DNA from 2 places in the Arsenophonus nasoniae genome. Region 1 is predicted to be linked to the other one. Evidence: predicted binding sites of a transcription regulator. Region 1 holds the regulator's gene; the other holds the start of a gene.
What was found. The regulator ArgR, encoded in region 1, controls arginine synthesis, uptake and breakdown. The targets are predictions, from matches to a motif close to ANTGAATAAAAATACANT.
Positions count from the first base shown of each region.

Region 1 (16,089 bases):
TCATCAATACTTGATCGAACTCAACAGTTTCACCTGTCGCAATGTCTAGCTTTTCCAGGCGAACTGTTTGGCCTTCGCTGACTCGGTGTTGTTTACCACCACTTTGGAAAACCGCGTACATATAAACTCCGCTTAACACACTCCCTTAGCATATTTGATTTCAGAGTGCATTTTATAAATATTCACAATAGGGCGCGAATTCTACGCAAAAAAGCATCAGAAGACAAGCCTAGAATTCAATCTAATAATAAAAAATCTACTTTATAAAGTGTATTTATTCCGTAGCCGTTCATTTGTAATTAATTTTACAGTACAATCTGTGACAGATTAACAGCACAAGACCACACGACTAAATATTATGTTTAGGTAAAATCAAATTGATAAAAGAATTTATAAAATGAATTTAGAATCAATTATCAATCTAACTGCAAAAGATATGGAAGCGGTTAATAAAGCAATCTTGAATCAATTGAATTCAGATGTCCACCTCATTAATCAACTAGGTCACTATATTATTAGTGGTGGCGGAAAAAAAATTCGGCCCATGATTGCTATTCTGGTTGGAAGAGCACTAGGTTATGAAGGAAAAAAGCATATTAATGTAGCAGCATTGATTGAATTTATTCATACCGCAACGTTACTACATGATGATGTTGTTGATGAGTCGACCCTGAGGCGCGGTAAAAAAACTGCAAATGCTGTTTTCGGTAATGCTGCCAGTGTATTAGTAGGAGACTTCATTTACACCCGCTCATTTCAAATGATGACAGAGCTTGATTCTATGCCTATTTTAAAACTGATGTCTGATGCAACAAATGTCATCGCAGAAGGTGAAGTTTCACAATTAATCAATTGTAATAATCCAGACATCACCGAAAGTACCTATATGCAAATAATATATAGTAAAACTGCACGCCTATTTGAAGCAGCGACACATGCATCAGCGATCGTATCAGGCGCTAATGAAACCCAGCAGCAAGCCTTGCGAGATTATGGTCGTTATCTTGGTACTGCCTTCCAACTGATTGATGATCTTTTGGATTATGACGCGGATAGTACTACTATTGGCAAAAATATCGGCGATGATTTAGATGAGGGAAAGTTAACACTACCTCTACTTCATGCAATGAAAAAAGGCACCGCAGAAGAATCCGCACTTATTCGTAACTCAATAGAAAAAGGTAATGGGCGCCATTTACTTAGTGCTATATTAATTACCATGAAACGCTGTGGCTCTCTTGAATATACCCGCGACCGAGCTAGAGAGGAAGCCGATAAAGCGATTAAAGCTCTCGATATCTTACCTGATACATCTTATAAAGATGCTCTGATCAGCTTGGCTTGCATTTCCGTTCAACGCCTCTCGTAATAAAACTTCTCTGGAACAGCTCATCCTGTTCCAGAGTGATCTTCTTCCACTAATATCACTTCACAACAATTGATATAACCAATTAACTTTTCCAATCCTTCCCGTAAAATAAATTTAATAATTTTTTCACGCTCTTTTTTTGTTAATTGTTTATAAGCTTCAACCCAAATTAAAAAAGCATCTTGTCGTTTCCCTTTGCCTCGATAATCAATAGAGTTATCATTTAGTGATAATACATTAAATACATCTTCAGGCAGACTACTAACATGATATTCAACAGCTTTGCCTTGGACTCCACGTTTTCGACGTTGCTCCCAACCTTCCCTGCGAGCCATTAGGTTGATACCTTGTGGTGATGAAGGCAAACCAACCAATCCAGCGAGTTCTTTCGCGGTATACCATTCTTTTTTCATAATTTTCTCGCATCACTTTTGGTATTAATACATAACCTAATTCTGCAAATCTAATCGTTAAAAATGGTGGCTTTCTTGATTATTTTTTTCTTTTTAAAACCCTCCAAATTTCTTAAACATAGAAAAATCATTGAATAAAATCGCAGGGGTATTTCTTTTTTTATGTTTTGCAAATATTGTTCTCCTTTTTACTATCATTATTAACTAATTTTTTTTCTATTAATATCGGACAAATTATTTTATAACTATTAATTCTAAGGAATTAATATGAATTAAAGATTTTTATTTTTGTCATTCTATTATACTGAATTAATATAACTAGAATTAATTATTTACACTCCTAATAAATTGAAGAAAACCTCACTATATTTCCTAAAATATCTGTAAAATTTCTCTATTTTTTGCAATCAAGTTCAAAAAAGAGATTTTTAAGAAAAAAATAAGAAACTATTAAAGAAAAAAAATGTTATTTTATTTCTAATAACAAGTTCTAGTTCGAAATACATGTGAGAACTATCTGTTATTTATACCACTAACACAGCAATATATTTAATAGAAAAAGGATTAAAAATGATTTCACAGAAATCTGATTGGCATCCTGCGGATATTATTGCAGCGCTAAGAAAACGCGGAACAACATTAGCAGCTATATCAAGACAGGCAGGTTTAAGCTCTTCTACCCTAGCCAATGCTTTATCTCGGCCCTGGCCAAAAGGAGAATGGATAATTGCAAACTTTTTAAACCTTCATCCCTCTGAAATATGGCCTAGCCGTTATTACGATTTCAATACAGGAGAATTATTAGAACGAAATATTCGTCAGCCTACTAATAAAAATAACGAATAAATTATAAAAAAACCGCAGACTCATATCTGCGGTTTATTATTTAATGAAGTTAATAATATTATTTATTAATAAAATCTTCGCCTAATTTAATATCTTTATTGAGTGTCTCTAACATATTTTCCAATTTATTTTTTTCATGTGTATTCATAATATTAATAGGTAATCTTTCTTCAATACCATTTTTACCTAAACGTATTGGCTGAGCAAAAAATCGCGCATATTCACCATCACTTTCTACATAAGCGCACTCAATTATATTTTCTTTACCATTTAATGCTTGAATTAATGATAAACCAAACCGTGCTGCTGCTTGTCCCATGGAAAGTGTCGCTGATCCGCCACCCGCTTTTGCTTCAACAACTTCAGTACCCGCATTTTGAATACGTTTAGTTAGCTCCTCGGCTTCCTGTTCAGTAAAGTTAACCGTTGGAATTTGAGAGAGTAACGGTAGAATCGTTACGCCTGAATGGCCTCCAATAACCGTCACTTCAATTTCTTGCGGTTTTTTACCTTTTAATTCAGCAACAAAAGTGTTAGAACGGATAATATCTAAGGTTGTTACCCCAAATAGTCGATTTCTATCATACACGCCAGCTTTTTTTAATACTTCTGCAGCTATCGGAACGGTGGTATTAACCGGATTAGTAATAATACCAATTAACGCCTTAGGACAGCTATGAGCCACTTTTTCTATCAGATTACGCACGATACCGGCATTGATATTAAACAAATCTGAGCGATCCATTCCCGGTTTCCTGGCAACACCTGCCGAAATTAATACTACATCGGCACCGTCAAGTGCAGGTGTCGGATCTTCACCAGCAAAGCCAATGACCTTTACATCTGTTGGAATATGGCTTAAGTCTTTAGCAACACCAGGAGTCACAGGAGCAATATCATAAAGTGAAAGCTCTGAGCCTGATGGAAGCTGGTTTTTAAGAAGAAGTGCAAGTGCTTGACCGATACCACCTGCTGCCCCAAGAATAGCTAATTTCATGCTGATACTCCTTTATATGATGACACTTCGAAATGGCTTAAAACTTTCAATCTATTACATACGTTATTCATATGGCAGTCTATTAATTACGACTAATTGTTGTTAATAGATGAGTCTTGTAAATTTTTTCTTTTATTTTAAATAAAATCTTTATCAACTAATGCGATAAGGAACACTTTTTTAATATTGCTTAGGTAGCAGCATAAGGTATAGACACAAGGTTTTTTTACAATTAACATTATTTTTTAAACAAAGATTTATCGTCAATTTCCACAAAGTAGACAAATAACTAACAAATAATTTTTATTATTGCTATTTTTATTATTTTCATAGCACTATAACTAGACTGCTTGTTGCATAAAAATTCACCTTTATACATAATATCGCTCTACTTAACGTCTTGAAAAAGGTGATTTATGTATGCTTCTTCTAAACAAGAAGATCTCGTGAAAGCTTTTAAAGCTCTGCTCAAAGAAGAAAAATTTAGTTCACAAAGTGAGATTGTTATAGCACTTCAAGAGCAAGGCTTTGAAAATATAAACCAATCAAAAATTTCTAGAATGCTGACTAAGTTTGGCGCGGTGCGTAACCGTAATGCTAAAATGGAAATGGTTTATTGCCTACCCGCTGAACTGGTAGTTCCTACAACAACTAGCCCGCTAAAAAATTTGGTATTAGATGTTAATTACAATGAATCAATTGTGGTTATTCGTACTAGTCCTGGCGCTGCGCAACTCATTGCTCGTTTATTGGATTCTTTAGGAACTTCAGAAGGAATTTTAGGTAGCATCGCTGGCGATGATACTATTTTTTCTACCCCAACTCTGGGATTTACCACCAAACGACTTTATGAAGCCATCTTAAATTTATTTGAACAAGAGTTATAAACGTCAAAGTTATCGCGCTGATTAGCGCGATAATATGAAATGAATTGCTATCTTAATTAACAAAAATAATCCAACTATTAATCTTGGCCTAATTTGGCTAAACTGCACGCACACAAGGAACACAATTCCTTAAAAAACTTCTATAAAATTTGACTCAGGACCTTGGTCATGAAAACATTAGACGAATTTATCGTTGAAAAACAACATGATTTTCCTCATGCTACTGGTGAACTTACTGCATTATTGTCAGCAATTAAATTAGGTGCAAAAATCATTCACCGCGATATTAACAAAGCCGGTTTGGTGGATATTTTAGGCGCAAGTGGTGCCTCTAATGTTCAAGGCGAAGTTCAAATGAAACTTGACCTATACGCGAATGAAAAATTAAAAGCTGCTTTGAAAGCAAGAGGAGAGGTTGCTGGTATCGCCTCTGAAGAAGAAGAAGAAGACGAAATTGTTATTTTTGATGGTGATCGAGCAGAAAATGCCAAGTATGTTGTGTTAATGGATCCTTTAGACGGTTCATCAAATATCGATGTAAATGTTTCCGTTGGAACTATTTTCTCTATTTATCGCCGTATTACACCGATTGGGCAACCGGTTACTAAAGTAGATTTTTTACAACCAGGCCATCAACAAGTCGCTGCCGGCTACGTTGTGTATGGCTCTTCAACCATGCTGGTATATACAACCGGTTATGGCGTGCATGCCTTTACCTATGATCCTTCTCTGGGCGTCTTCTGTCTATCTCACGAAAAAGTAATGTTTCCGACCCAAGGTAATATGTATTCAATCAATGAAGGAAATTATAGTAAATTTCCATTAGGGGTAAAAAAATATATAAAATATTGCCAGGAACAAGATCCCGCTACGTTTCGCCCTTATACCACCCGTTATATTGGCTCTCTGGTGGCAGATTTTCATCGAAATTTACTAAAAGGTGGTATTTATATTTATCCAAGTACCGCAAGCCATCCTAAAGGTAAATTACGTTTGCTATATGAATGTAATCCAATCGCTTTTTTAGCCGAACAGGCGGGAGGTAAAGCAAGCGATGGTACTAATCGGATTTTAGATATTGTTCCAGAACAACTGCATCAACGTGTACCTTTCTTCGTTGGAACAAAATCTATGGTAGAGAAAGCCGAAAGCTTTATGTTTGAGTTTTCAGTTAATGAATAACGCCCTATCAACCAATAAAGGCAATCGATCCGGCCTTTATTGTTAAGATTATTTTTATAATAAGATCCTATCTGATAGTGAGTTTTTCTTTCGTTTACGGCTATAATAGCCGCTACTCAATTTTAGTTTTAAATAAAGGACATTTTTTATGAGCCTAAATAACGTACCGGCGGGGAAAGAACTGCCTGAAGATATCTATGTCATTATAGAAATTCCAGCGAATGCTGATCCGATAAAATATGAAGTAGATAAAAATTCTGGCACCATCTTTGTCGATCGTTTTATGTCGACTGCTATGTTTTATCCCTGTAATTATGGTTATATCAATCATACTCTCTCACTAGATGGCGATCCGGTTGATGTTTTAGTTCCGACACCATATCCGCTACAACCAGGAGCAGTAATCCGTTGTCGCCCAATCGGTGTATTAAAAATGACCGATGAATCCGGTGAAGATGCAAAATTAGTTGCTGTGCCTCATTCTAAATTAACTAAAGAATATGATCATATTAAAGATATTAACGATTTACCTGAATTATTACGCGCGCAAATTAAACATTTCTTTGAACACTATAAAGATTTAGAACAAGGCAAATGGGTAAAAGTGGAAGGGTGGGAAAATGTTGATGCGGCAAAAGCCGAAATTCTTTCTTCTTTTGAACGCGCAGCTAAAAAATAACCATCATAGCGATTTAACCAGATCCCCTTTATTATCAATAAATGGGGATTTGGTTAGAAAAATTTATTTGCTTTTTCCATCACGTTTTAGCCAATCACCACTTTCAATTCGCCGTAAACCATCTACCGGAAGTTTATAAAGATAAATCCATGCATTACCATAAGGTGTAGATATCAACTCTCTTTCATAATCTTGGGAATTCCTTTTTAATTCATCAAGCTCAGTCAAAATCGATGGTGTAATACGATAAACTTCACATTCTATCGTCCCTTCACCACGTATTACTGCAGGGTAATAACCTAAGTCATAAATCTCATAACCTTCCAACCTATACTCTCCTAATAGCTGAGCATAGGTCATCCAATGATGATTTCCCTGTTTACGTCTTAAACTACCATAAACAATTATACGCATAATTAAAACTCAAACTGATAAAGCAAATCTAGTGCCTGATCAACACCAGACACAGCTTCTAGATACAATTTTGGCATCAAACGATAGCGTAGCGTTAATGTAGCAAGAGAATTAAATATTCCTACACCATATTTAACTTGCAAATCATTAGTTATCTTACCGCTCACTACAACTTGAGATTTGTCACCAACTCCCTGAGTATCTAATGCTAAGTCGGAAACACCAAATGTTTCACCAATACTTCCCAATAATTTTCCACTTTTGGAAACTCCCATACTAATCAGCAAAGCAGCCATATGGGTACTATCTGCACCACTACTATCTAACCCTTCACCTCTAAGCAAATAAGACAGCGCTTCTTCCTGCGATTTAACTGGCTCAGAGAAAATTGTTGCTTTTGGCTTATCAGCCAAGCCTGTAACTCTTACACCCGCAATCACATTATCATGGGTACTCTCTGGATTGCGGATCGCTTCTACATTTAAGAATGGCTGATCAACGGGGCCAGAAAATAAAATTTGTCCTTTACGTACAATAAGATCTTGCCCATATGCATGAAATCGCCCTTCAGGAATATTAATCTGGCCATTTAAACCCAATCCTTGTTTATCTTGGATAACTTTTAATATTCCTGTTAATCGAGCTTTTAAACCAAATGCATCCAAACGAACATCATTGCCAATTTTAATCTGTAGATTGGTTAAGATTGGTATTGATATACCTTTTTTCTCTATTGGCTGTAAATTTGCGTCTAACATCACTTCATCTGATGAAACGCCAACTGCTGATTCCGGCAATTCTTGTACCGTAATACGTGCCCAGGGAATATTTACATTACCATTGAGACTTAATAAATTAGGTGTAGCTTCAAAAACAATATCCGGCTCCACATCAATACGAACCATTGGCGGTAAGGTTATTCGCAGTTTGTTACCGGTGGCAGAAACTCTCGCTTGCCAAGCTTTAATATTAGGCCAATCCGCCTCTCCGGTTAACTTTAAATAACCTTCTGGTGTATTAATACGTCCTGTTAATTGAGAATGAGTTCCCATAAAATTCAGTTTGAGGAAAGCCTGATTGATATCAAATGGAAACCAGTGTCCTTTTGCTGCCACATTAGAAAGTGCCAAATCACCATTTAATAGTGGCTGCTTCATATTGCCAGCTAAACTTAAATTGGCATTCAAATTGCCATCTAAACTTTCACCTTTACTTAGCACTGGACGAATTAATGCTAATGTAATATTTTCAATATTAACCCTACCTGATAATTTACGACTTTGTTCCGGATCGTCAATCCGTATATTGCCTGAAAATTTACCATTATTGTTAATTTGTATTAACCACTGTAATGCCGCCTTACCATTACTGATGTCTGCATTTAATGTTAGCGTTTGAAATTCAACTGGTAACAATGATCCTTCAATTAATTGCTTAATTTTCACACTATTACCAAGCAAATTTACTTTTGCCTGGGGCGAACGACCATCCGCATACCAACTCACTTTGGCATCCCCATCAAAACTGCCGGTGAGCTGAGTTTCAGTGGGCAAAAAGGGTTTAAGCAGCGCTAAATCAAACTGCTGTAGTAGAATATCTGCATTACCTGATTTACCAATTTTAGCCGTTTTAGACAGACACAAACGCCCTTTAGCATTTAACCAGCAATGCGGGGACAGCGTGACTTCCTGTTGTTGATTAGCATACTCAATCACTACTGGCCGACTTAATTGCCATTCACCGATCGGTGTGTTAAATAATGTATTATCTAACACGCCTTGCCATAATCCTTTCTGTCGATCAAAACGGCCTTTCAGTATTAAATGACCTGAAATCGGTTTTCCATCGATATTCATTTTAACGCTATGCTGTTGTTCATTACCTTTAGCATCTAGGTTGAAATTGTGCACAACTAAATCGGCCTGTTTCAACTGATGAATAGCAACGGTTAACTGACCATGGATCTGTTTATCAGAACGGATATCACCTTGAATAATTGCTTTATCGATAGCTAAATCATTTTGCCATTTAACCTTGCGGGCTGCGAGATCAACCATTAATTGTGGTGACATTAAATCACCTCGTAATTTTAATTGTCCCTTTATGACACCCGCTAAACCAGGTAATACACCATCGAGACCAGGTGCATCAACTATTCCATCCAGTTGCCATTTGTCATTAACATGTCCATTAATAGCGAATTTATTGCGGCCGAGTAAAACATTGAACACCGGAATGTTCCATTGACCTGCGGCATTGCCGCTTATCTGTCCGCGGGTGCGTAATAAATTACCTTTTACATTACCATCCAAGCTAATTTCAGGGACTGTTAATTGCCAGCTACCCCCATGAACACTACCTGTCGTGACGATTTTACCCTGTAATTTAGCTGGCCATTGTGGCCACTGTTTTGCGGTATTAATATCAGATATAGTTAATAATCCATTCCAACTTATTGCTTTACGCCAATCAATAATACCGATTAATTCTGTTTTTCCCTGCAATGCATTCAATCGCAAACTCGTTAACCGAAACTGTTCTTCATTCCCTTTAGCATCAAGCGTTAATAAGGTCGGAGGCACATTCCGTCCATCAATATTGGTGCGCAATGACAGATCATAACCCATCACCTTACCATTCATACGTAAACGCAGATCTTTTAAACGATATTCTGGCGCGCCTTGCAGTGGCCAATTAAGTTGCTGACTTTCTAAGGTTAATTGAATTGGCAATCCTGCCTGTGATAAGGCTACTTCTGCGATCAAATTAGCCTTGATGGGGCCCGTTAAACTTAACATTAATTTAAGCTGTTGTAATAAAGCCCCTTTTAGTTTCAAATCAACTTGTTGGCCTTTAAGATCATCCAGATAAGATACAGCTTGAGCGGTTATATTGACCGGCCACTGCTGAGCCAAATTAGCATCACCGGTGAGAGTAATCTTGCCTTCAGGCGCCACAACAGCAAATTGCTTAATAGCTATCTGCTGATTTTGTACGTTAGCCATTAATGTTAAATTATCAATCACTACTTTAGTATCACCAGTTAAATGCCAGTTTATTCCTTGAATCTGCTCAATATTAATATCAATAGGCAACACGACTTCAGGTAATTTAGCCAATAAGGGCTTAGCAAACAGGGCTTTTAATGTTTCAGCCGGTGTTTTATCTGCTACCTCATTAGGGGTTTTTGTCACTATTTTTTCTGTCGCTTTATTTTCTGCCGCTGAGGTTTTTGGCAAATTAATTACTAATCCATTAATTGTCGTTGGTTTAATTGTCAATAGATTAGCTTGCCAATCCGCTGCCATGGTTAATTCAGCCAGTGAAACCTGGGTGTTATCAAGCTGGATGCTGATATTTTTTAGGATTAACTGATTTAAAAAAATAGGATAAGGCGTCGACAATTTAGTTAAAGGTTTTGAGCTGGCTTGCTCTTTGGCAGATGGAAAGGCTTTGCTATCAATCTTAACATTGACGCCTTCAGTTGAAATATTATTAACGCACAATTGAAAGCGTTTTAAACAGTTAACTTGGAGTGAAAGATTAAATTTATCAACATCAACATTAATACCCTTGGTTTGATAACGAACTCCTTGCAAATTCAAATCATTCCAGCCACCAGAAATGGTCGCAATTTCTAATCCTGGCAACCAACGTACCGCGGTGTTAAGGACAAAATGTAAGCCTGATTGCGTGGTAACTATCCAACCAATCATCGTTAATAATATTAATAACAAAAACAATAGAGCTAGACTAATACGTTTTATCCATTTCATAGCTCAGCACCTAACCCAATATAAAATTGTACTTTGCTATGATCAGGATCACCGACCGGCGCGGCAATATCCAGTTTAATTGGCCCAACAGGTGAAACCCAGCGAATACCAACACCAGCACCGACTTTAAAATCATTCTTATTAAAATCATTGACCGCCTCACCACCATCAACAAATATGGCACCCCACCAGTTGCCCGTCACATTATATTGATATTCCAGTGAGCCGACGGCTAATTTGGCAGCACCGGTCAATTTTCCTTGGCTATTGGTGGGGGAAATTTTTTGATAGCCATAACCTCTAATACTGCGATCACCACCAGCAAAAAAACGCAGATCGGGAGGGACTTTGTCAAATCGATTAGCTTCTATCCACCCCAGATGGCCTCTTACAACGAAACGATGCCCTTTCCAGGGTGTTCTTATCCACACATTTTGCGCTTGTAATACAATAAAATCGATATCTGAACCCCAGATAGTATTAGAAATATCAATAGTATATCGCTGGCTATCCCCCCAATAGGGCATAGCGCCACCTCGTTGTCGCATGCGGCTGAGACTGACGCCAGGATACAACAGCATAGTCGTATTGGTTACATTTGCCTGAGTAAAATGGCTGAGACTCCAGCGCAAATTAACACCATATTGCCAACCTTGATAATAATCCCAATTCCTTAATAAATTTAGGGTTGTCGTATCAGACTGAGTATCATTTAGGTCAGTACGTTTGAAGCCGGCCTGAACGGCATAATATTGTTCTAAGGGACTCTTTTTGAGTGGAATTTTATAGCTTGCATCAATAATTTGTTCAGGTTGCGAAAGACTAAGGCTGGAAGTAAAGCTCTGTCCTCTGGAATTAATCCAAGGTTTATTCCAAGTCGCTTTGACTCGAGGACCTACATCGGTGGAATAACCCCCACCTAATTCAACATGATTACGCGCACGGGGCGTTAATACTGCATCCATTGGCAGAATATGCGTGCCTTTCTCTCGTGCTTTATTAATATCAGGTGTAACAATGGCGGAATTGAACCAACCCGTATTGACTAACCGTTGATTGAATTCAGCTAATTGCTCAGAAGCGTAATAGTCTCCTTGTTTAAAAGGAACAATATTATTTAAATAATCTTCGCGAATTTGTGCGCCTTCATATTTGATAGCGCCGAAACGATAACGCTCACCACTATTGAAATCAAATATCCAGTAAGAAGCTCGATGAGCTAATGAGACACCTAACTGACTTTTTTCCATTTCTGCATCAAAATAACCTTTACGGACTGCCAAACGACTAAAGCCCTGTTTCAAATCTTCATAATCGCCATGATTAAGAATAATTCCTTTGGGGGGTGTATTGCGGGCTATCATTACCGCATAGTCTTTATCATATTTAGCCTCACCCTTTAGAGTTATCTTAACATCTGCAACATGAACAGGTTTTCCAGGATCAACTTTCGCTGTTAAAACAGGTCGAGACGGTGGTTGAAATTCTTGATAAGAAAATTCAATAGTGGGTTCATAATAACCTAACGGCCTTAATCCTAAACGAATTGCTTTATCAACCCTCACGCGAAAACGGCCATCAGTGGCAATTTCATCCTGAGTGATACTTGAGAGCTGAATACGAACGTTTTTTTCAAGTTCTCCTGTCAAACCCTCAACTTTTAAACGAAGATTGGCACCATTGGCAACAGGGACTACCATCGACATACAAAGAAAACAAAGCAAAGAATATCTTGGCACGCCAACTCCTAATGGAAAATAACGATAAAAACTCACTCATTTTGGTTAAATTAAACAAGATATACAAGATATTAATGATAAATAATGCAATCTTTCACTCTCTATTTTGGCGCAATTACGGTCGCTAATAGCATGGCTAAAACATTTTTAACTAATAGCACTATTGGTTATTTATTTTTAAACCGTTAAGCCAAAATTTATGCACCAAATACCTTATTAAAAATAGCAACTTTCTTTCGAAAAAACGAAATGCAAAAAATTTTCTTTTCATAAAAATTTAAGAAAGGGATATAAATAGAGGATAGGCTGAAAAATAATTACCAAGTAACCCCAAAATTTGGTAATTATATTATTGCTAGAACAGCTAAATGCGGTCAAGTGGATATATTAGGGTTAATCATTACATCTATTCAAATAAAAGTCTGAATATTTTAATTAGCCTGAACTTCTTCACTACCTGGCGATACAATCTGTTTTGTATCTGTTAGGGCAATAAAAGAAGCCGTTTTAGTTGCTAATGGAAGGTTAGCCGTAGGGTTAAATAGTAAGCAAGTCACGTCTGGACGTGAATAATGGCCGACCGGATCAGCGATTGCTTTGGCATAGGTAATTGCGGCAGGTTCGAGCGTGGCCAAGAGTAGTCCTTCCTCATTTTCTGCCAGAGGGGTTGTTAACTCACGGCCATCTGGACCAAATATACGCGCATGACCCCCACCTGCTTTTAACAAATTCCGCTTAGTCTCATCAGTACATAACTGTTCAATCATCTGCTCTGACACAATGGCACACGGCGCAATAACAAAACATTGCCCTTCTGCTGCATAGGATCGTGAAAGCGCGAGATTAACTTCCGGACTCAAAGCTGCGGTTGCATCGCGATAAAGGCTAAAACTAGGCCAAGCCGCAATATGAATTTGCTCATGCTGAGCATACATAACATATCGCGTTAACGGTTGAATGTGTTCCCAACAACACAATGCCCCAATCACGCCTAACTGAGTGGTAAATGTTTTTAGCGATGAACCATCACTTTCACCAAATAGAGTGCGCTCAACATGGGTTGGTTTAAGTTTTCGCCGCACACCGATCGTTTCTCCCGTATTACTGATAAGCCATTGAGCCATATAAAGCGTACCATGATCTCTTTCACTCAGACCCAATAGCAGCCAAATATTATTCTCTCTAGCAACCGAAGCGATATGCTTTGCTTGTTCACTGCCTAATACTAAAGAATTTTGATAATATTGATAAACTAGTGGGGTTAATGCGGCAGGTGAGTCCAACCAAAGAAACCAGGGATAACCCGGTAGCCAATTTTCCGGAAAAGCGATCAATTCCGCCCCTTTACATGCCGCTTCTTTTATTAAATCGATAGTTTTATCGATAGTTCCTTCCAAATCCATAAATACCGGAGCTGCCTGTACACAGGCAACGGTGATTGATTTATCCATTATTAATTCACCTTATAGTTGAATATCGCATATCATTTATGTTTGCGATTATACAAATGAAGTGCTTAATAATGTTATTACCCAAAAGCAGCAAGTTTATCAGGCTCTATGCTTTAGAGCCTGATATTAAAGTCTACCAGATACGGATTCTCTCTTTAGGTGCCAGATAAAGCTTATGCTCTTTTTCTACCTTAAAGGCTGCATACCAATCATCCATATTACGTACCACGCCATTGGCACGATAGGGATTCGGACTATGGGGATCAGTCATAATTTTATTACGCTCGGACTCTTTATTCGCTAACTCCCGCCACGTTCTCGCCCAGGCAATAAAGAAGCGTTGTAACCCCGTCATTCCATCAATAATCGGCGGTTCACCATTTGGATAATGTTCTTTAGAAAATTGCTTATAAGCATTGAGGGCAATATTTAACCCACCGAGATCACCAATATTTTCACCTAGAGTGAGTTTACCGTTAACCGTTAAACCATCAATTTTAAACCCATTATACTGCTTAATAAGTTTGGCGGTTTTTTCTTTAAAATGCCGCTGTGAAGCCGCTGACCACCAGTTTCTTAATTGCCCAGTTCCGTCATAAAGGCGACCTTGATCGTCAAAGCCATGTCCCATTTCATGCCCGATCACCGCTCCAATGGCACCATAGTTATAAGCAGGATCAACATTTTGGTCAAAAAATGGCGCTTGCAAAATAGCAGCCGGGAAAACAATTTCATTCTGAACGGGATTATAGTAAGCATTAATTGTTTGTGGCGTCATCCCCCATTCCCACTTCCTGACTTTTTCACCGATCCTGCTCATATTATCTTGATAGAGCCAGTTTTGTACTTGCAGATAATTGTCGAATAATGTATCTGGTTGCAAGTGCAGGGTACTAAAATCATGCCATTTTTCAGGGTAACCAATTTTAACTGTAAATTGGTTAAGCTTATTTAGTGCTTCCTGGCGGGTTTGTTTATCCATCCAGTCATTATTTTGCAAACGAGTTTTAAAAGTCCCTTTGACATAGCTCACCAAATTTTGGATCTTATTTTTAGCCTCAGGATCAAAATAAGTTGCAACATAAAGTTGCCCCAATGGCTCCCCTTGTAGTTTATTAACAATTTCTAATGCCCGTTCTTTACGTGAACGCTGTTGTTTAATACCATTTAATTAGCTTGAATAAAAATTAAATCGAGCATCAGAAAAAGCTTCATTCAAGTAATTGGCTTTACTACTCAGATAATGGAAAAGTAAGTAGTCTTGTAAGGTAGATACCGGGGTATTAGCCAATATTTTTGCCAGTTGCTGAACTGCACTGTCATTTTCTACGATAACTTTGGCAAGTTGTTCATCAGAAAGTTTCCATTGTTGAATAAAACCTTGCCATTGATAATCTGGCGTAAACTTGTTCAATTGGCTAAGCGACATTGGATGATAATTTTTCAACGTGTCACGTGCAGATTCTGGTGTCCAATGAACTTTTGCCAACGATTTTTCTAACGCAAAAATTTGCTTAGCCTTTAATTGCGTTTCTTTTTCTCCAGCTAATTGTAAAATAGTGGCAATATAAGCGACATAATCCTGACGGATAGTCTCCATCTGTTTAGTCTTATCCAGATAGTAGTTTCTATTATAAGCCTAAACCCCCTTGTCCTAGATAAAGAACATAAATATCAGGTGCTTTTGCATCCAACCCAATAGGAAATAAATGGCATATAACCTGGTTTTGCCATTAGATTAGTAATATCAGCATGAGTTTTTGCCTGCTTTATATTATTAAGCGCGTTTTGTACCGGCATTAAACCTGCTTTTTCAACCGCCGTTTCATTCAAATAGCTGCGATAAAGATTACGGATATTGCGTTGATTATGATTAAGCTCACTTTCCGGTTGAACTTCAAGTTTATTTATCAGTGCTTGCAGCTGTTTTTCTGTTTTGAGATATAACTCAACAAAGGAATTAATGCGTGACATTCCAGCTGGGATTTTTGCATGGTTTATCCAATCCTGATTAACATACTGATAAAAATCATTACCCGGAGAAATGGAATCAGTTAGCGTGATTTTTTGTTCGCCGTAAGTAACGCCTTTGGCAACAGCAAAAGAGGAAGCTGTCAGAGCAGACAGACTAATAAGTAGTGCTAACACAGTTTTTTGCATAGGAGAAAACCTTTCTCTGCTTTGAGATTGATATGTCCCATCAACTAGTGTTGATAAGCTGATAAGTTATCTATACTACTTCAATCTTTTAACAAAAATGTACATATAAATTTAATTTTCTTCAAAATTACAATCTTTATCGCAATCGAAACATTGCTGTTTGCATAGCCAAAACC
Region 1 is NZ_CP038613.1:392,044-408,132, forward strand. It holds gene rplU (50S ribosomal protein L21) at 1-121, opposite strand, end outside; gene ispB (octaprenyl diphosphate synthase) at 398-1,369, shown strand; gene ArsFIN_RS01780 (DNA-binding protein) at 1,390-1,782, opposite strand; gene ArsFIN_RS01785 (helix-turn-helix domain-containing protein) at 2,353-2,628, shown strand; gene mdh (malate dehydrogenase) at 2,687-3,625, opposite strand; gene argR (transcriptional regulator ArgR) at 4,042-4,512, shown strand; gene fbp (class 1 fructose-bisphosphatase) at 4,681-5,694, shown strand; gene ppa (inorganic diphosphatase) at 5,843-6,373, shown strand; gene ArsFIN_RS01810 (gamma-glutamylcyclotransferase family protein) at 6,437-6,787, opposite strand; gene tamB (autotransporter assembly complex protein TamB) at 6,790-10,563, opposite strand; gene tamA (autotransporter assembly complex protein TamA) at 10,560-12,302, opposite strand; gene ArsFIN_RS01825 (carbon-nitrogen hydrolase family protein) at 12,734-13,753, opposite strand; gene ArsFIN_RS27110 (M13 family metallopeptidase) at 13,887-14,735, opposite strand; partial or broken gene ArsFIN_RS28095 (M13 family metallopeptidase) at 14,727-15,353, opposite strand; gene ArsFIN_RS28100 (M13 family metallopeptidase) at 15,428-15,913, opposite strand.

Region 2 (16,089 bases), 970 kb from region 1:
ATTACTCACAGTAATTAATATACCTCTTCGATAATAATGCAACTAGACCACTATACCAAATTTTAACAGATTTGCAGTGTTCTTAAGTTTAACTAGTATATAAGGAATTTCTGTTTATTTATTAAAATGTAAAGCCTGAATCTTATATTTAAGCATGATTAAAGAAGATAATGTTAATGTGATTTGTCTACTCGTATTTACATAATAATAGGTTATACCGAATGCCACAGATTCAATTTGATACTATCGTTATTGGTTCCGGCCCCGGGGGAGAAGGCGCAGCAATGGGGTTGGTAAAACAAGGGAAAAAAGTTGCCGTTATTGAACGTTATAATAAAATTGGCGGTGGTTGTACCCACTGGGGAACAATTCCCTCTAAAGCGCTTCGGCACGCGGTCAGCCGAATTATCGAATTTAATCAAAACCCATTATACAGCGATAAGTCTCGTCTTCTGCGCTCTTCTTTCTCCGACATTCTTAAACAAGCCGAAACCGTAATCAATCAACAAACACATATGCGACAAGGATTTTACGAACGGAATGGCTGTAATATGTTTGCTGGTGAAGCCTCTTTCATTGACGAACATACCGTAAAAGTTCTTTATAATGATGGTACTGACGATACGCTATATGCTGAAAAAATTATTATCGCAACCGGCTCTCGTCCTTATTGTCCACCTGATGTCGATTTTCAGCATTCACGCATTTACAATAGCGATTCGATTTTAACACTCAATCATGAACCCCGACATGTTATTATTTATGGTGCAGGAGTAATTGGCTGTGAATATGCTTCAATTTTTAGAGGGTTAGGGGTAAAAGTTGATCTTATTAATACCCGTGATCACCTTCTCTCGTTTCTAGACCAAGAAATGTCAGATGCTTTATCATACCATTTTTGGAATAATGGTGTTGTTATTCGCCATAATGAAGAATATGAAAAAGTTGAAGGAACAGATGATGGCGTAATTATTCATCTGAAATCTGGTAAAAAGGTCAAAGCCGATTGTCTATTATATGCTAATGGCCGTACCGGAAATACTGATAATCTAAATTTAGAAAATATCGCTATTCCTATTGATAATCGAGGTCTGATTAAAGTTGACGCTACCTATCGTACTCATAATGAAAATATCTATGCTGTCGGCGATGTTATTGGTTATCCCAGTTTAGCTTCAGCGGCTTATGATCAAGGTCGTCTCGCAGCCCGTGCAATAACAACAGGTCACGGTGATACTCATTTAATTGAGGATATTCCAACCGGGATCTACACCATTCCTGAAATCAGTTCTGTCGGTAAAACCGAACAACAATTGACTGCCATGAAAATTCCGTATGAAGTCGTGCGCGCCCAATTTAAACACTTAGCCAGAGCGCAGATAGCAGGGATGAATGTAGGCAGTTTAAAAATTCTATTTCATCGCGAAACATTAAAAATTTTAGGTATTCACTGCTTCGGGGAGCGTGCAGCAGAAATTATTCATATTGGACAGGCAATTATGGAGCAAAAAGGTGAAGGTAATACTATTGAATATTTCGTTAATACCACCTTCAATTATCCAACTATGGCAGAAGCATTTCGGGTTGCTGCGCTAAATGGATTAAACCGTCTGTTTTAACCAAATAGAACCCAATGTTAGAAGTAAGTTAACAATTAATTTTTACTATAGTATCGCTGCATTTGTTTACGTATTGCCTCAGCAAATTGTTCATGACAACTTCTAAGCGGTGAACCAGGTCGATAAACTAAAACAATCGAACGTGAAGGAACAGGGTTAATACAATCAAGATAATAGACGCCATCACGTTTTATCTCTTTCGGCACCGATAAATCTGGCAAAAGTGTTATACCACTGCCAGCTGCCACCATGTTACGTAATGTTTCCAAACTGGTGGCACGAAAGTGGGTATCATCTTTGGCCCCGACCTGAAAACAATATCCCATCGCTTGATCACGTAAACAGTGACCATCCTCCAACATGAGTAATTTCTGCCCAACAAGCTCTTGCATCTCAATTTCCTTACGATTGAACCACGGATGCTCTTCATAAATGGCTAATCGCATAGGTTCCTCATAAAGAGGAATTTCAATAAAAGCTTCAGTCTCTTTCACTTGCGCTAATATTGCACAATCCAGTTTACCATTATTTAATTGTGCTAACAGATGGTGTGTCTGTGCTTCATGTAAATACATCTCCAGTTTAGGAAATAAACGGTGTAATTCTGGAATGATGTGAGGCAAAAGATAAGGACCAATGGTAGGAATTAATCCTATGTGTAACGGGCCTGACATGCTTTCACCTTGTAAGGAAGCCATTTCCTGCAATATTTTAACTTCTCGCAGTACTGTTCTAGCTTGTTCAACTAATAATAATCCCTGCTGAGTAAACAAAACCTTTCGGCTTGTTCGTTCTAACAACATAACCCCTAAATCGTCTTCCAATTTACGAATTTGACCGCTTAGGGTCGGTTGACTAACATGGCAGGCATCTGCAGCACGCCGAAAATGTTTATGCTCAGCTAATGCAACAAGGTACTCCAAATCACGAATATTCATGCCTATTCCTTCCCTAAATATAAATTTGATAGAATCAACCTATCTATTCATCATAATGGATCCAGTTTTCCTATCAACGAAAAAATTCAGCAATAAAATTTATTTTTGTAATTCATAGATAAAAACAATGAAATTAAACGTTTGCACGGTGAGTTGTTTATCGCCAGTGACTGATTCTGCTGAGTTGCTAAAATTGCACAACTAACTTGCGGCCATAAAACACAGCCTCAACGCTATATTTACAGAATATTCAGATTCACTAAGCATCGATTGTATACATCACCAATAAAGGCTTGACTGAACTCTTATGGTCAAATTAATTGCCATTGTTTAATTTAAATCGACCCATTGCGATAATTATTTTATTAATAGTATTATTATGTTATGGCAAATATTTTTTAATTCTTAAATAAAATCTTTATATCGAAATATATATTATAATGACGAACCTATACACCATTAATTTTCCTTTTTTCCTGTGTATATTGGGGTTATGGATTCAAGGAAAAATTAGTATCATTAACATTCTCATTAATAAATCTTGTACACTGAACTAATATTAATTACTGTATTTTTATTCAAAGAAATGCATGAGTATTGAAATTTTAGTCATTAAGGCTGGTAGCAGTGAAAGCGAAACTCCCGACATTTATTGAGTTATATCGTCAATTAATTGCCATACCATCAATTAGTTCTGTCGATGCAAGACGCGATCAAAGTAATGAAGCATTAATTAATCTACTGGCAGAATGGCTAAAGACGCTAGGTGGAAAAATAACCATTCAACCGGTGCCAGAAACTCGCCATAAATTCAATTTACTGGCTACTTTTGGTCAAGGAGAGGAGGGATTACTACTCTGTGGGCATACTGATACGGTTCCTTTTGATGAAGGGCGCTGGACAAAAGATCCTTTCCAATTAACGGAATATAGCAACAAATTATATGGTTTAGGCAGCGCAGATATGAAAGGATTTTTCGCTTTTATTATTGATGCCTTACGCAATATCGATATTTATCAGTTACAGCATCCCATCTATATTTTGGCAACTGCTGATGAAGAAACCACCATGGCAGGGGCACGTTATTTTGCCACAACGGCTGAAATTCAGCCTGAATTGGCGATTATTGGCGAGCCAACTTCACTACGACCCATTCGCGCTCATAAGGGGCATATCGCCAATGCCATCCGCATTACCGGTCAATCAGGCCATTCAAGTGATCCAGCAAAGGGTATCAATGCGATTGAATTAATGCATGAAACCATTAGTCAGTTAATTATGCTTAGAAATAGACTAAAAACTGATTACCATCACAAGGCATTTGCTATTCCCTACCCAACAATGAATTTTGGACATATTCATGGCGGGGATGCAGTAAATCGAATTTGTGGATGCTGTGAACTACATATCGATATTCGCCCACTACCTGGTCTATCACTACAAAATTTGGATGAATTATTGCATGCCGCACTTGAACCGATTAAACATCGTTGGCCTAATCGCATTACTATCGAGGAACTACATCCTGCTATTCCTGGTTTTGAATGCCCAATAAATCATAAGATGTTGAAAATAATTGAAAATTTATTAAACAAGAAAGCACAAACCGTTAATTACTGCACCGAAGCACCTTTTATTCAAACTCGCTGTCCAACATTAATATTAGGTCCAGGCTCGATAGAGCAAGCGCATCAACCTGATGAATTTATTGAAATTAAATATATAAAACCAACAATTGCATTACTTTCACAAATGATAACCCATTTTTGTTTGAAAAAATAAACCACTACATAGGAAATCAAATAAGGCAAGTTCGTATTCCTTTCGTTTATTGCACTATTTGTGTGCATTTTAGGCGTCTAAAACGCACACAAATAGTGCAATTTACTATTCAATTTATTATTATTTACTCATAAATCATTCAAAAAGCATTTATTCTAGGTTATAAATAATTTGGCATGATTTTCGCTTAATGATTAATTAACAACTTTAATGAAACTTTTTGGCACTATCGTTCAAAAGTAGGATCCAATCAGGAGAAGCTTTATGTCTGTTGAGCATGTTTTATCCATGATCAAAGAGCACCATGTTAAATATATTGATCTACGCTTTACCGATACCAGAGGTAAAGAGCAACATATCACTATTCCTGCTCACCAAATCAACGAAGATTTCTTTGAAGAGGGAAAAATGTTTGACGGCTCCTCTATTGCCGGTTGGAAAGGAATTAATGAATCAGATATGATGCTTATGCCTGATCCCGAGACGGCAGTGCTAGATCCTTTTTTTAGTGATTCAACCCTAATTATTCGCTGTGATATCCTAGAGCCCCATACCCATCAGGGCTACCAACGCGATCCACGTTCAATTTCTAAACGCGCCGAAAATTTCTTACGCAGTAGCGGTATCGCCGATACGGTATTATTTGGACCTGAACCTGAATTCTTTGTGTTTGATGATATTCGCTTTGGCAACAATATTTCTGGTGCTTATTATCATATCGACGATATCGAAGCAGCCTGGAATTCTGGCGCACACTATGAAGATGGCAATAAAGGTCATCGACCAAGCGTTAAAGGGGGTTATTTTCCTGTCCCACCCGTTGATTCCTCTCAAAATATGCGCTCCGCCATGTGTTCCACCATGGAGAAAATGGGTTTAATTGTCGAAGCACACCACCATGAGGTTGCCACCGCAGGCCAAAATGAGGTCGCTACCCGTTTTAATACAATGACCAAAAAAGCCGATGAAACACAAATATACAAATACGTCGTGCATAATATTGCTCATGCTTTTGGCAAAACAGCGACATTTATGCCAAAGCCACTCGTGGGTGATAACGGCTCTGGCATGCATTGTCATATGTCGCTGGAAAAAAATGGCACCAACTTGTTTGCCGGTAATAAATATGGTGGGCTATCTGAAACAGCCCTTTATTACATTGATGGTATTATTAAACATGCGCGTGCTTTAAATGCCTTTACGAATCCAACCACCAACTCCTATAAGCGTCTAGTACCTGGTTTCGAAGCACCGGTAATGTTGGCTTATTCAGCGCGTAACCGGTCAGCTTCTATTCGCATTCCAATGGTTGCCAATCCGAGAGCATCACGGATTGAAGTTCGTTTTCCTGATCCGGCGGCTAATCCTTACTTAGCCTTTGCTGCACAATTAATGGCAGGTCTCGATGGAATTATGAATAAAATTCATCCCGGAGAAGCGATGGATAAAAATTTATATGACTTACCTGCGGAAGAAGCACAAGAGATCCCAACTGTTGCCAGTTCACTGGAAGAAGCCCTGCATGCGTTGGATATAGATCGCGAATTTTTGAAACGCGGTGAAGTATTTACTGATGAAACGATAGACGCCTATATCAACTTATTAAAAAATGATGTTCAACGTATTCAGATGGCACCTCATCCATTAGAGTTCGAAATGTACTACAGCGTCTGATAAACCCTTCTCCGCTGGGTATTTTTTGTTGTGTTATATTACCTCATCATTTGATGAGGTTTTTTCTGCCTAATTATTGAACAAAAATACTTGGTTTATACTCAAATATGTTAATATGCACTAAAAAGGTGCAGGAGTAAAACTACGTGAAAATTGATAAATTACCCATTGCCGATCATATCTTAGATTGCTTGTTGCATAATATTCTCTTACTGGATAATAAACTCATCATCCAGTACGCTAATTATGCTAGCCGCCAATTTTTTTCAGCTAATCCAAGAAAATTGCTGGGTACACCGCTACCAATTCTTTTTGATTATTGTTCGTTTGATATGGATTTAATGCAAAAAAAAATAAAAAAAAATAAAAGTTTTACCGATAATGAAGTCACTCTGGTTATCAATAATCACTCTTATAACGTGACTATCAGTGCGCAGCCCATTTCACAAGGCTTTATTTTACTAGAATTTTCGCCGGTCAATTCCTATCGCCGTTTAGAGCAAGAACAATCATTACAAATCCTATCACGTGACTTAATCCGAACTTTAGCCCATGAAATAAAAAACCCGTTAGGGGGTTTACGTGGCGCAGCTCAACTGTTAGCCAAAACCCTTTCTAGTTCTGAGCAGTTAGAATATACCCAAGTCATTATTGAGCAAGCCGATCGCTTACGCAATCTCGTTGATCGTCTACTCGGCCCTCAACATCCCGGTTTGAAAACAACACAAAGTATCCACCAGGTTGTTGAGCGTACTTACTATTTAATATCACTGACGCTACCGGAAAATATTAAATTAATAAAAGACTATGATCCTAGTTTACCTGAATTACCACACTATCCCGAACAAATTGAACAAGTGTTACTTAATATAAGCCAAAACGCGATACAAGCAATGGAAGAAAACGGTGGAACCTTGACTATGCGGACTCGCACAGCGTTTCATGTGACATTACACGGAAAAACGTATCGGCTTGCCGCCCGTATCGATATTGAAGATAATGGTCCAGGTATTCCATCACAGATACAAGATACGCTGTTCTATCCGATGGTAAGTCATCATAAAGGTGGCAATGGCTTAGGACTCTCAATTGCACAAAATATTATTGACCAGCATGCTGGTAGAATCGAATTTTCTAGTTGGCCTGGCCATACGCAATTTTCGATTTATCTTCCTATTAAGAATTAGGTAACTGATATGCAAAAAGGTAAGGTGTGGATCGTTGATGATGATAGTGCCATTCGGTGGGTTTTAGAACGCGCGTTAAACAATGCCCACATGGAATGTACTAGCTTTGAAGATATTCAAAGTGTATTAATAGCATTAGAAAAAACCTGTCCGGATGTTCTAATTTCCGATATTCATATGCCAGATAACGATGGGTTAACCCTGCTGACACGACTTAAACAGAGCCATCCTAAATTACCGATTATTATTATGACTGCCCATTCAGATCTGAATACGGCAGTTAATGCCTATCAACAAGGTGCTTTTGATTACTTGCCAAAACCTTTCGATATTGACGAAACAATATTGTTAGTTAAACGCGCACTGAATTATTATCGCAATCAACAACCAAATACCAGATCAAATTCTCCACCAACGGCTGCTGTCAGCAAAATTATTGGTGAAGCACCCGCCATGCAGGAAGTGTATCGAATTATCGGTCGCTTATCTCGCTCCTCAATTAGTGTACTTATTAACGGTGAATCTGGCACTGGTAAAGAGTTAATTGCGGATGCGCTTCATCGTCATAGCCCTAAAGCAACTGGGCCCTTTATTGCGCTAAATATGGCAGCTATTCCTAAAGATCTGATTGAATCTGAGTTATTTGGTCATGAAAAAGGCGCTTTTACTGGTGCCAGCCAGGTCAGGCAGGGACGTTTCGAACAAGCGCATGGCGGTTCACTTTTTCTCGATGAAATCGGTGATATGCCACTTGATATTCAAACCCGCCTGTTACGCGTATTGGCTGAAGGCCAGTTTTATCGAGTCGGTGGTTATACACCCATTAAAGTTGATGTCCGTATCATTGCCGCTACCCATCAATGCCTTGAACAATTAGTACAAGAAGGCAAATTTAGAGAAGATCTCTTTCATCGTCTTAATGTCATCCGTATTCCTCTGCCACCATTGCGTGAACGGACTGAAGATATTCCGCATTTAGCCCGCTATTTCCTCCACCAGACCGCACAACAACTTGGTGTGGAGAGCAAAATTTTGGCGCCTCAGACAGAAACGATCTTAATGTCTTTACCTTGGTCGGGTAACGTGCGCCAGTTAGAAAATGTCTGCAGTTGGCTTACCGTGATGTCTTCCAGCCAAATGATATTACCGCAAGATCTGCCAAGCGATCTGCAACAAAATCAACAATTTCTTTATTCACCTAAAAAGACACTAGCGACAAATAACGAAAAATGGCTTGATCCACTGGCTAATTGGACAAAAACAGCGCTCGAAAATAATAAACAGAATTTACTACAGCAAGTATTACCGCAGATTGAACGTACCATGCTTGAATGTGCTTTAACCTATACCAAAGGTCATAAACAAGAAGCCGCTCGCTTACTCGGTTGGGGGAGAAATACCCTTACCCGTAAGTTGAAAGAATTTGGTATGTCCTAGTAAAAAAGAGCTGAAATATATGGCTATGCTATCCTCTTTAACCAACTAAATCACTCGTGAAAATTGACGTTGCCGCATTTGGTTGCGCAAATAAATATCAAAACACATACATATATTACGGATCAACAAACGACCTTTAGCGGTAATCTGTAGCTCTCTTTGACCAACAATCACTAAACCATCTGCTATCATCGGTTGTAATAACTGCAAATCTGCAAAAAAATAATCCTTAAAATCAATTTGATAACGCTGTTCAATATCACTATAAACCAGTTGAAAATTACAGATTAAAGTTTTGATCACATCACGCCGAATACAATCATCCTGGGTCAAGGATAAACCTTTCCATATTGCATGTTGATGATTTTCAATAGCTTGATAGTAAGCGTTTAAATCTTTTTGATTTTGCGCATAATGATCACCTAACATGCTAATTGCAGATACCCCCAGTCCAAGTAAATCACAGTTTTGCTGGGTGGTATAGCCCTGAAAATTACGATGTAAGACCCCATTACGTTGTGCAATAGCCAATTCGTCCTTAGGTTTAGCAAAATGATCCATACCAATAAATTGGTAACCATTTTGTGTCAAGGTGAAAATCGTTTGCTGTAAAATAGCCAGTTTTTGTTCTGCTGTTGGTAGATCCTGTGTTTTAATTTTGCGTTGTGCAGCAAAAAGATGAGGCATATGGGCATAATTAAAAACACTTAAACGATCAGGGGAAAGTGCTAATACGCGCTCTAAAGTAAAAGCAAAAGTTTCCGCTGTCTGTTTAGGTAAACCATAAATTAGATCGATACTGGTAGAATTAAACCCCACCTCACGTGCACGTTGTACCAAAGCAAAAATAAACGCTTCATCCTGCTGACGGTTAACTAAATGTTGTACCTGTTTATTAAAATCCTGCACACCCATACTCAGGCGGTTAAAACCCTCACACCGCAAGTGATCAATAATATGCAATTCTATTTCTCGCGGATCAATTTCAATTGATATTTCGGCATCAACGGCAAAATTAAAGTGTGATTTTAACATTGCCATTAGTTGACTGAGCTGGGATTTATCCAAATAGGTTGGTGTTCCCCCTCCCCAATGCATTTGGATCACAGTTCGATTGGTAAATAATTGCGCTTGTTTTATGATCTCTTTTTCTAAAACCAACAGATAGTTATCTACTTTATGTTTATGGCGAGTCACCAGCTTATTACAGCCACAGAAATAACACAGCTTATGACAAAACGGGATATGTACATATAGAGACAGGGGCCTGTCAGGATAGCGACTAGCAGCAATAGCAAAATCACTATCACTATAATTGTGGTTAAATTCTAACGCAGTAGGATAAGAGGTATACCTGGGCCCAGCATAGTTATATTTTTGAATAAGGGAGAGATCCCAAATAATACTCTGCTCTGACATTTTTTTATCCTTCAATAATGGCTATCTCCTATCTTATAGCCAAACTCACATTACTCTATTTATTACTACCGTCTTAAGTGATAAAAAATTATCTTAATCTGATGTAAAGAATACATTCAGCAAAAATAATTACTGATAAGTTATTTATAATTTATCAGCAGCCAATATTACTATTTTATTAGGTAATAACACGCATTTTTATGATTATATAATGATAGGATGAACAATGCTTACTTCCCTTTCAAAAGCCGCATAATGTCATCCGGTTTATCATCATCGCCTTCGTCATCAAGCTCAATACCAACTATTTTCAACAAGCAATCAATTCGCTCCAGTTGTTTATCTACATAAGCCATTTCCTCTTTGGCTAATGTTTTACCTTCTTCAAGATGAGTTAACAACGTGGCTAGGCGCTCGTCATTTTCCAATAATGCCAACTCTTCTTCTGGTGCTAATATTGATTTTTCTACCTTACTTATTTTTGGCTTGTTGCTATTTAAGGCTTTTTCTTCTTTACCGTCAATCAATAGTGATATCGGTTTCTTACTGCCAATACGAGGATCTTTCTCCATCAACGGACGATTGCTATTTTGTGCGTCAGTTCTATTTTGATAACGGCTACCTGCTACGTGACCACGCTTTTTTTTCTGTTTTTTTCGTTCTCGGCTGGCTAAATTGAGCGCTTCACGATTTTTTTTCATTTTATTTGCTGCTTTTACAGCAGGTTTTTTTTTATGGCCAGACATAACCGGTTTTCTCTCATTGCGGATTTCAATTCTCTATTTAACACAATAATATGATATATAGATGACTTATACTAGCTACAGTAAAATTAGAATAAATTAAAACTTCGATAAAATTGTTACCGAAGTAATTTAAATAAATTTATTATTCAGATAATGTATTAATCCTATTACGCATCCACCAAAATAATTTTTGCAATAAATAATAGTGCCACAATAACGACGGCCAAACCAATTTCACGCCACCGTCCTGTCCCTATTTTCATTACACAATAAGCAATAAAACCTAACGCGATACCTTCTGTGATTGAAAAACTAAAAGGCATCATAACTGCTGTGATAAAAGCGGGCACTGACTCGGTTAAATCATGCCACTTAACACGTGTTAGGCTGGATGTCATCAGAACACCAACATAGATTAGTGCGCCAGCTGTTGCATAGGCGGGTACCATACTGGCTAACGGTGAAATAAAAATGGTTAATAAAAATAGCAAGCCAACCACAATTGCAGTTAATCCAGTACGTCCACCTATCGCCACCCCAGCACTACTTTCAATATAGGCAGTGACTGAAGATGTTCCCATTGTGCTACCTGCAACTGAGCTTAAACTATCAACATAAAGTGCTTGTTTCATCTGTGGAAATTTACCCGTCTTATCAGCCAAACCCGCTTTATCAGTAACTCCAATTAAAGTCCCTGAAGAATCAAAAAGATTAATTAGCATGAAAGAGAAAATAATGCCAGACAAAGCAATATCTAATGAGCCAATCATATCCACATGTCCAACCACCGTCATGATGCTAGGTGGTAACGCAAAAAAACCATTATATTGAACATCACCAATAATCATGCCAATAATCGTGGTGATCACAATAGAAACAAGGACTGCAGCATGAATATTACGAGCCGCTAACACGGCAATGATAAAAAATCCTAAGATCCCCAATAACACATTAGATTGAGAAAAATTACCAATTGCGACCAGAGTATCCGGATTAGCAACAATAATGCCCGCATTTTTTAATCCCATCAGGGCAATAAATAAACCAATACCGCTAGTAATACCAACCCGTAAGCTTAAGGGAATATGCGCAATAATCCAGTAACGAATATGAAAAAGCGTTAAGAGAAATAAACCAACAGCTCCCCAGAAGATTGCCCCCATTGCTACTTGCCAGGAATATCCCATAGCACCAACAACGACAAAAGCAAAAAAGGCATTTAATCCCATCGCAGGAGCGACAGCAACCGGTAAATTGGCCACCATGCCCATCATAATACTACCTAATGCCGCAACTAGACAGGTAGTGACAAAAACAGCTTTAATATCCATTCCCGCCATTGATAAAATTTGCGGATTAACAAAAACGATATAAACCATTGTCAAAAATGTCGTCAATCCAGCAATGATTTCTGTTCGAACTGTCGTGCCATGTTCTTGTAATTTAAACATGCGCTGAAGCAGACTCTGTTGTCTGATCGGATCTGTTTTGTTCATATACATAGCCTAATAATAAAAAAAGTTTTTTTGCTCTATCCTACAATAAAACTAATTCAAATAGTTAATTATAAAATAGAAAAAAGAAAAACAATTATCTGACATAATGATGTGTATGAGTATTCAACTCAGTAATCACTGTGAAAATAAAGCTTAGCGGAATCAAAAAGAGTGTGGCATAAATTCGAACGAATAAATCACCATTTGTTGCCAATCTTTCATTTATCTCTATATAAGGAAAAAAATAAAATAGCGGACATTATAGGGAAGCCAACTGTTTTAGCTGCTTACCCGACAATAAAGCTAGTGACGACCGATTTTTCTCTAAACGACGTAAGATTTGATTTGCTATCATCTCAAGTGAAAAACACATAATGAAATAGATTAAGGCAACAAATAGAAAAATTTCCATTGGATAAATCATTTCTCGATTATTCACTTGAGTTGCTAAAAATGATAATTCTGCCACTCCGACTATATAAGCCAATGAAGTATCTTTAATTAATGCAATCCACTGATTAATAAAGGAGGGGAGCATCATCCGTAATGCTTGCGGCAGTATAATATGCCATAACACCGCCCAACGGGTAAAACCTAACGACATCCCCGCTTGCCACTGCCCTTGGCCAATCGCCAAAATACCGGCTTTTACTCCATGTGCCAAATAAGCTGACGCGATCAAAGCTAAAGCACAAATTACAGTCGTCAATTCAGGAATATCCGTGCCTAATAAAACAGGTAATAAAAAGTAACTCCAGAAAATCAACATGATGACCGGTATAGCACGAAAAAAACCTAATACAGCTGCCAATAAATTTGCCCACCAACCTTTTAACATCGCTAATGCAATTCCACCAGCAATGCCAAGAAAAATAGAGATACCTCCTGCTAATAAACTTATTAACAGTGTCAGTGCTGCACCTTCTAAAGGGCCATCAGGAAATGTACCAAATAACAGATAGCGCCAATTTTCAGCAATGACTGCAAAATTCATGTTAATGTCCCTTTATTAATAGGCGCTGCTGACGCCATTGTCCCCAGGCTTCCATCACAGCGATAATGGCAATATAAAGGATTGTCGCCAGGCCAAATGCCGTAAAGGTTTGTAAACTTTGACTTTCAATCTGACGAGAAACATAAGAAAGTTCTGCAACACCAATCGCCATAGTGAGGGAAGAGTTTTTCACAATATTCATATATTGACCCAGCAAAGGCGGCATCGCGATTTTTAACGCTTGGGGCAAAACAACATAACGCATGGCTTGCCAATCAGATAAACCTAATGCTAATGCAGCAAAATTTTGCCCTTGCTTTACACCATAGATACCGGCTCTTAATTCTTCAGCAATGAAAGGCGTAGAGTAGAGGATTAATCCAATCACCCCGGCCAAAAACTCAAATGATGGCCATGCTAGCTGAAGACCGAGAATAGTGAGCTGATGTGGTGTATTTAGCCACTGCATAACTGATTCCGGCAATATTCCGCCGACGGCAAAGTACCAAAAAAAAAGCTGTATTAATAATGGTGTATTACGAAATAATGAAATATAACTAATTGCCAACCAACGCAAAAATACGATATGACTATCTCTAGCAGCAACGACAACAAAACCTAACAGGGATGAGAAGACTATGGCACAAAATGAGATCCCAATAGTAATGAGTAAACCCTGCCAAATCCAATCAAAATACTCAGGTGCTAATAGCTGGGTAGAAAAAAAGTATTCAAACATTGATATAACCTATTTATGATGAAGGTACTCATTTAGGTATTTTTATTAAAAATAATATTGCTTATTTTTCTAATGGTGCAAATTTAAAATCACCACGCGGTAGTGCTGCTTTTGTTGCTGGACCAAACCAACGATTATAAATTATTTCCGCCTGACCACTTTTTTCTAATTTTAATAAAGTATTATTTACTGCATTGATCAAATTCGTTTCACCTTTAGCGGCTGCTAATGCCTGATATTCACGGGTAAGACTAAAAGGTGAGATCTCATAATCTGCTTTAATTTTTGCCGGTAAGTTCCCCAATAAACCAACCAGCTTGGCGTCATCTTGAGTAATAGCTTGTACATTACCATTTCGTAATGCTGCAAAAGCAAGTGGAGTATCATCATAAGATATTACCTTAGTATTGGGATAGCGTTCACGTAGGGTAATTTCCTGCACTGTTCCTTTATCCGCACCGATACGTAAAGGAATAATGTCATCAGGCGTTTTTAATACCCCAATACGTGCGATAAACTTCTGTCCAGTGGCAAAATCAGGAATTGAAAAATCAACTTGCTTAGCGCGTTCATTGGTAATAGTAAAGTTAGCGCCAATCAAATCCACCTTACCTCCTGTTAATAGAGGTATTCGATTCGCTGGATTAGTTGGACGTAATACTAATTTAACCCCAAAATCATTAGCAATCGCTTCAGCAATATCAATGTCATATCCCACCAATTTTTTAGTTTTAGCGTCAATAAAGCCAAAAGGGGGATTACTATCAAAAACAGCAATACGGATCACACCGGATTTTTTAATACTTTCCAATTTATCTGCTTTTGCCAACCCAGTGACTAAGGCTAATGCGACAGATAATAAAGTTGTAATAAGATTGGATTTCATTTCACTATTACCCTTTACTGTAAATTTTTGTATATTTATTCAAGCTCAAATTATCAATTCACAGTTAGAACAGGAAATAATATAAAAATCTATATTTATTCCAAAATGGAATAAATATAAGCTAAAAATAATCATCAAATAATTGGCTGAAGAACCTGTTAATGACTGCCTTTGGTCAACATTTTTTCCACAAAATCCCCACCTAAATGACGAAAATCTTGCCCTTTTAAATAATAGAAAATAAATTCACAAATATTTTGGCAACGATCACCTATTCGCTCAATGGAACGCGCGCAAAACAAGGCTGTTAATACACTAGGAATAGTGCGAGGATCTTCCATCATATAAGTCATGAGTTGGCGAACAATTCCTTCATACTCTTCATCAACTTTTTTATCTTCCAAATAAACCACAATTGCTGCATCCAAATCCATTGTAGTGGTCTAATAAAACTGTAGAGATTTATAGCTTATAATTAAGCAAAATCTTATAGGTATAAATATGACCCGAAAAGTAAAAGTAACCTTTAGCGGAAAGCAAAAACTGGAATATGCAAAACTCATGGTTGAAGGTGGATATAGCAATATCCAAGTTGAAAAAATATCCGGTGCGGGTAAATCTGCCGTATCACGATGGAAGCAACAATATCTTGCCGAGTTAAATGGGAATACGCCTGTAAAATCAAAAGCGTTAACACCCGAGCAACAGCGCATACAAGAATTAGAAGTTCAACTTAAGCGTGCTCAGAGGGATAATGACATATTAAAAAAAGCCGCGGCTTACTTCATCCTCGACAATCAAAACTCAAAATCGTGAAGCAACTGAAAATCATGTACCCCAATTTTACGGTCACTGAGTTATGCCATCTTTTTGAAGTAAGCAGCAGTAGTTTTTATTATGAAACGAAAATACCGACAGTTGAAAATGAAAGACTGTGTGGCGAAATCAAACGTATTTTTTATACATCGGGTCAAATTTATGGCAAAAGACGTATTCAAGCCGAGTTAAAGGGTTTAGGGCACCAAATTGGCACTTATAAAATATCGAACATCATGAAATTAAATCAATTAGTTGCAATTAGACCAACGAAAAAGCACTACTATCACTCATCGGGTAACGAACATCGATATGCCCCTAATTTGCTTAAACGACAATTTTCCCCTGAACAGCAT
Region 2 is NZ_CP038613.1:3,296,468-3,312,556, forward strand. It holds gene fabR (HTH-type transcriptional repressor FabR) at 1-9, opposite strand, end outside; gene sthA (Si-specific NAD(P)(+) transhydrogenase) at 222-1,619, shown strand; gene oxyR (DNA-binding transcriptional regulator OxyR) at 1,655-2,557, opposite strand; gene argE (acetylornithine deacetylase) at 3,185-4,339, shown strand; gene glnA (glutamate--ammonia ligase) at 4,604-6,013, shown strand; gene glnL (nitrogen regulation protein NR(II)) at 6,160-7,200, shown strand; gene glnG (nitrogen regulation protein NR(I)) at 7,210-8,637, shown strand; gene hemN (oxygen-independent coproporphyrinogen III oxidase) at 8,683-10,056, opposite strand; gene yihI (Der GTPase-activating protein YihI) at 10,287-10,757, opposite strand; gene ArsFIN_RS16740 (NCS2 family permease) at 10,970-12,298, opposite strand; gene ArsFIN_RS16745 (amino acid ABC transporter permease) at 12,558-13,292, opposite strand; gene ArsFIN_RS16750 (amino acid ABC transporter permease) at 13,294-14,031, opposite strand; gene ArsFIN_RS16755 (ABC transporter substrate-binding protein) at 14,093-14,917, opposite strand; partial or broken gene ArsFIN_RS16760 (PhoU domain-containing protein) at 15,076-15,351, opposite strand; one part of gene ArsFIN_RS16765 (IS3 family transposase) at 15,419-15,698, shown strand; one part of gene ArsFIN_RS16765 (IS3 family transposase) at 15,698-16,089, shown strand, end outside.
Region 2: the regulator ArgR is predicted to act here: its motif matches at 3,123-3,140, upstream of argE (acetylornithine deacetylase).